One region of the Salirhabdus salicampi genome, then DNA from elsewhere that is predicted to be linked to it. Evidence: riboswitches for the same ligand, from Rfam matches in the RefSeq annotation. Region 1 holds a riboswitch; the other holds the start of a gene.
What was found. A riboswitch is a leader RNA that binds a small molecule or an ion and turns the genes downstream of it on or off. The one in region 1 is predicted to bind S-adenosylmethionine.

Region 1 (3,204 bases):
AAGGAACGGTTTTACAAAGATATGTAAATGAAAAAGGCATTTCTATGAACGAAGTGATGGCAATAGGCGATAACTACAATGACGTCTCCATGTTACAAATGGCAGGTAGAGGTGTGGCAATGGGAAATGCTAATGAAGATATAAAGGAGGTTTGCTCCCACGTAACAAAAACAAATGACGAAAACGGTGTTGCGGTAGCAATTGAGCAACTATTAAATGAACTGAATGAATAAAAAAAGAGCCAACATCATACTGTTGGCTCTTTTTGCGCTTATGCTTTTGTACGATATTGTAGATTATGTTCCTTTAACGTTTTGTCTTTCCCAAACAAGAAATGTTTCTCCATGTCAGGTGAATATTTAGAGTTAATCGTTTCTATACCTACTGCTTCCGCTACTGCTCTTAACATAGCAGGGGATGCACCACAACAAAGACCGATATAGTTGACACCAATACTTTTTGCTTCCTTAGCCCACTCTGCTAATTCATACCGATTATGATACAGAGGGTCCAGCGACGTTGGGAACGTTGTTTCAGTTGGCAGGTGACAGCTACAACCACCGTCTGGTAAATTGAAAAACGTTGGGTATTCTTCTGATGTACGGTATGGAATTGGTAATCCCCCAACAAAACCATCTACCTCTTCAGTTATTTTCTTCAAGTATGGTTGCATCGTATTTGGGCCGCGGAAGCAATTCATTCCGACTACTAATGCACCTTTTTCAGAAAGGATTTTGCAAGATTCTTCTACCGTATAGCCATCACGCAAGATGTTTTCACCCATAAGCCCTAATGTAACAACGGCTGGTAAATCTTGTTTCTGAATTTCCTCTAATGCAATCACAGCTTCTTCATGATAGTAAAGAGTTTCAGCATTAATAAAGTCTACCCCCTCCTCTTTACACCATTTCACCATTTCTGCAAATATACTTCTTACTTTCTCTTTCGATTGAGGATCTTCAGGGTCAAATATGTTAGTATTTGAAATATTCCCTGCCACAAGTGCTTCCTCTATCGGATGCTCTTTAGCTACTTCTTTAGCTAATCGTATTGCATTACGATTTAAAGGCTCAAGTAAATGCTCCTTACCAATGATTCTCATTTTTTCACGGTGTGCATTATATGTAAAAGCTAAAACTACATCAGACCCAGCGTTCATATAGTCTCTATATGTCTGCTTTAATACGTCAGGATGCTCCAAGGCAACTTCTGGCACAAAGGAACCTGCTTGTAAATATCCACGCCGTTCCATTTCAAATAAATATCCTTCTCCTGCGATAACTGTTCCCTCTTTTAATCTTTGTTCCAAACTTCTTTTCATCGGTGTTCCTCCTCAAGTTTTCTTTTATAGCAAAAAAGCCCTCTTCCATTAAGAAGAGGGCTTTATACTAATTCATTAACATTCTAGTAAATGGTCTCTCCTTATCTTCAGCAATTTCGCTTCTGGAATTGGCACAGTGCTTATCAGCCTGTTGCCGAGGTATCTAAGGGCCAGTCCCTCCACCTCTCTGGATAAGAATAATCTTATTATATTTAATTGTTTGAACTTAAGACTACCTTGCTTCCCTAAAAATGTCAAGATTTATCTTAAGAATATATCGAAATTGCCCCGACATGATTTGAACTCGTAACGCACGCTTTAGAGGGCCGATGCTCAATCCTCTGAAATACGGAGCCATTGAGAAATCTTACTATATAAAAGAGTTGCTACATGCAAATGTATTCTACATTATTCTTTAAAGGAACTTCCAAGTTCTTCTGAACGTTCAGCAGCTCGTTTGACACATTCCACTAAAGCCTCTTGGTAATTATATTTTTGTAACGTATCCAAACCAGCCTGCGTCGTTCCTCCTGGGCTCATAATTTTTTTTCGTAATGATGTTGGACTCTCATTCGTCACTTTCAACATTTCTGCTGCACCAAGCAACGTTTGTAATATTAATTCTTTAGACGTATCTGCTTCGAGTCCTGCTTTCTTTGCTGCTTCTTCCATCGCTTCAACGAAGTAATAGATATAAGCAGGTCCACTACCAGACAAGCCCGTCACAACGTGCATTTCATCTTCATCTACTACTGTTGTCGTACCAATCGTCTGAAATAACCTTTTTGTCTTTTCTATATGTTTATCAGTTGCGTATTTTCCAGCTGCAATCGCCGTAGCTGAATAGCCAATCGTAGCAGAGGTATTTGGCATTGCCCGAACGACTGGATTCTCTTTTTCAAGCTGAGTGGAAATGTATGAAGTGGACACTCCTGCTAACACAGATACAATTATTTGACCTTCCGTTACATAATTTTTAATAGAATGTAACGCTACTTCAATATCCTTCGGTTTTACAGAAAGGATAATAAACTCTGCTCCTTCAATCACTTCCCGTTTGTTTTGGGAGTATTTCACTCCGTATGTTGTTTGCAATGTTTGCAAGCGATCTTCTCTTGTTTTATTCGTAACATATATTTGATCACCTTTTACATATTCTTTACTTACAATACCCGAAATAATCGCTTCAGCCATAGAACCCGCTCCGATGAAGGATATTTTACTATCCGCCATGCTTCTAACCTCCTATTTAATTCAAATATAAAAACCCACTCCATCCTAAAAAAGGACGGAATGGGTTGAACATCCGCGGTACCACCTTTATTGATAACACGTAATAGAAAGTACATGTTATCCTCTTATATCTGATAACGCAAGTTTTGCGTTCAGGTTTATCCCTGAAGGTTCACAGGTAGGTTTCAATAATATCGTAACGTTGGAATCTTTCAGCCGGTGGATTCCATTCTCTGGCGTTCGTTTTATTATTTACTGGCCTGATCATTACCAATTTTATTTATATTGATTTTTTAGTATTATGCAAGTTAAACGTAATTATGTCAACAAAAACTATATGTTTTTTTTCGACAAATATTGGTGTCATATCAAAACAGCATGTAACTACTCCGGTAACCCTTGTTGTGTTAAAATATATTTTGTCTAATTTTATCATCTTAGGGGGGAAAAGGATGAAGTCCATACCTTTTATCGCAGTTGAAGGCCCTATCGGGGTTGGAAAGACTTCCTTGGCGGGCAAAATTGCTTCCCATTTTCAATATCATTTACTTGAAGAAATTGTTGAGGAAAATCCTTTTCTCGGAAAATTTTACGACAATATTGAAGAGTGGAGCTTCCAAACGGAAATGTTCTTTCTTTGCAATCGTTAT
Region 2 (3,204 bases), on a different contig from region 1:
ATACCATTTTGTGACCAACCGTGTTCATCATCGCCAATTAAGCGGCGATTTGTATCAGCAGATAAAGTTGTCTTACCAGTTCCTGATAAGCCAAAGAACAGTGCTACATCTCCTTCCATTCCTACATTAGCCGAACAGTGCATTGGCAATATATTTGTTTCCGGGAGTAGGTAGTTCATAACGGAAAAGACGGATTTTTTAATTTCCCCAGCATATTCCGTTCCACCGATTAGAATGATTTTGTGTTTAAAGGAAATGATAATAAATGCTTCTGAATGTGTTCCATCTACCCGGGGATTAGCCTTAAAGTGAGGGGCTGAAATGATTGTAAATTCGGATTTGTGATTGACAAGCTCCTCATCTGTTGCACGAATAAACATTTGGCGAGCAAATAAATTATGCCAAGCAAATTCGGTAATAACCTGGATAGGAAGTCGGTACTTTGGATCAGCTCCTGCAAATCCGCGGAAGCGAAATATTTCTTCTTTAGACTGTAAATGGTTTAACACTTTATCATACAACTGAAAAAAGACATCTTCATCAATCGGCTGGTTTGTCGTACCCCAGTCCACCTTATTTGCCGATATGTCATCTTTCACAATAAACTTATCCTTAGGCGACCGCCCTGTATATTTACCAGTTGTTGCTTTTACAGCACCAGTAGAGGTTAATACCCCTTCTTGTCGTTCAAGTACTTTTTCGACAAGTTGTGGAACCGATAAGTCGCTTTGAACGTTTTTTTGTTCCAAAGCACGTTCATGTAACAGTTTGTTTGCAATCGTCATGAAAACCATCCTTTACAAATGAGATTATCTATTTATGCCGTTTTGAATTTCGTAATCTGTGATTAATAGTATAACACATTAATTTTATTATTCCATACTAATCATAAAATTTTATTCCGTGATTTATTTTCTAAAAGAAATGAAAAAAGATTTTTTGACTTTCTATTCAGTTCAAGTTAATATAAATCGATGGAAATCTCTTATCCAGAGAAGGTGGAGGGACAGGCCCAAGGAAACCCGGCAACCATCACGATGTGAAAAGGTGCTAACCTGCAAGCGAGGTACTCTTGAACGATAAGAGTGAAAGGTTCCGGTACTTTAACGGAGTTATCTGAATACAATCGATCATGAAACTTATATCGTAATACACATAATGTGTGTGAGTATAGAGCCACTGGATTTGAGGTACATAAGATAGATGTTAAATAAAGGAGGAAGTAGCCATGGCAATTAAGGGTCGGCTTTTTACATCAGAGTCGGTTACAGAAGGTCATCCTGATAAAATATGTGATCAAATTTCTGATGCAATTTTAGATGAGATTTTAAGACATGATCCTAATGCACGTGTTGCTTGTGAAACAACTGTAACAACGGGTTTAGTGTTAGTATCAGGAGAAATTTCAACAACTACTTATGTTGACATACCTGCAATCGTTCGGAAAACAATTAAAAATATTGGATATACAAGAGCGAAGTACGGCTTTGATGCTGAGACTTGTGCTGTCCTTACTGCAATTGATGAGCAATCAGCAGATATTGCACAAGGAGTAAACCAAGCACTAGAATCTCGTGAAGGTAGCATGACAGATGAAGAAATTGAAGCAATTGGTGCCGGTGACCAAGGTTTAATGTTCGGGTATGCTAATAATGAAACAGAGGAGTTAATGCCATTACCCATTTCTTTGTCTCACAAATTGGCGAAGCGTTTAACGGATGTACGTAAAGAAGGGACATTACCATATTTACGTCCAGACGGTAAAACACAAGTAACAATAGAGTACGATGAGAACGGTCAACCACTACGAGTAGATACAATTGTCATTTCTACACAACACCATCCAGAAGTGAGTAGTGATCGAATTGAGAATGACCTAAAAGAGTTAGTGATAAATAAAGTAGTTCCTCCATACTTACTTGACCGGAAAACAAAGTATTTTATTAATCCTACAGGGCGCTTTGTTATTGGCGGTCCTCAAGGGGATGCAGGTTTAACAGGTCGTAAGATTATCGTTGACACATACGGAGGTTATGCACGTCATGGCGGTGGAGCCTTCAGTGGTAAAGATCCTACAAAGGTAGACCGTTCTGGTGCTTATGCAGCTCGTTATGTTGCCAAAAACATTGTCGCAGCAGGTTTAGCGGATTCTTGTGAAGTACAACTTGCTTATGCAATCGGTGTGGCACAACCAGTATCCATTTCGATAGACACTTTTGGAACGGGGAAGGTTCCAGAGGTAAAAATGGAAGAAGGAGTACGGAAGATATTTGATCTACGTCCAGCAGGAATTATTAAAATGTTGGACCTTCGTCGTCCGATTTATCAAGATACAGCAGCTTATGGTCACTTTGGGCGTACAGATGTCCAATTTCCATGGGAAAAGGCAGACAAAGCTGAAGAATTAAAGAACGCTATCCAATAAAAGGTTGCCCAGTAGGGCAACTTTTTTTTGGAAATAACTGTACGGAAAGTTTATCGAATATAAAAAAAAATTGTGATATACTCAAATTTAGTGATGTGTATTCGAACAGTATAGAAATATAGCGTAACAGTTTGTAGCATTAACATTTTTATGAACATACGAAAGAGAGGACATGCAAATGTGTGGATTTATCGGACTGATTCGACATGAAGCAACAGAGCTGCAGCAAGAGTCAATAAATGTTTTTCAAAGACAAAATGAAATGATCACACATCGTGGTCCTGATGATGAAGGGTATTACCATAATGAATATATATCTTTTGGTTTTCGCAGGTTAAGCATTATTGATATCGACAGTGGTCATCAACCATTAAGTTATGAGAATGAACGTTATTGGATTGTGTTTAATGGAGAGATTTATAATTATGTAGAACTTAGAAATGAGTTAATTAAAGATGGCGTACAGTTCCATACAGAGTCCGATACAGAAGTTATTTTAGCGATGTTTCATCAATATGGCACAGAGACCTTCCATCAACTGCGAGGAATGTTTGCTATTTTGATTTGGGATAAAGAGAAAGAAACATTATATGGAGCACGTGACCAATTTGGGATCAAACCTTTATATTACAGTAAACAACCGGATGGAACGTATTTTTCTTCTGAAAAAAAAGCAATTACGTCAATCCTCGATGCGGAAACAGTTAATCGTGAAGCTTTGCAACATTATTTAAGCTTTCAATATGTACCGGAACCGTATTCTTTAACAGAAGGCGTTG

Region 2: another riboswitch for S-adenosylmethionine. It lies ahead of metK (methionine adenosyltransferase); the one in region 1 lies ahead of NLW78_RS10095 (homocysteine S-methyltransferase family protein).

The regions. Positions count from the first base shown of each region.
Region 1 covers NZ_JANBWE010000003.1:15,469-18,672, forward strand. The annotation lists gene NLW78_RS10090 (Cof-type HAD-IIB family hydrolase) at 1-233, shown strand, start outside; gene NLW78_RS10095 (homocysteine S-methyltransferase family protein) at 272-1,321, opposite strand; SAM riboswitch class I at 1,420-1,519, opposite strand; gene proC (pyrroline-5-carboxylate reductase) at 1,730-2,554, opposite strand; T-box leader at 2,603-2,831, opposite strand; gene NLW78_RS10105 (deoxynucleoside kinase) at 3,007-3,204, shown strand, end outside.
Region 2 covers NZ_JANBWE010000004.1:259,856-263,059, forward strand. The annotation lists gene pckA (phosphoenolpyruvate carboxykinase (ATP)) at 1-794, opposite strand, end outside; SAM riboswitch class I at 983-1,086, shown strand; gene metK (methionine adenosyltransferase) at 1,229-2,425, shown strand; gene asnB (asparagine synthase (glutamine-hydrolyzing)) at 2,604-3,204, shown strand, end outside.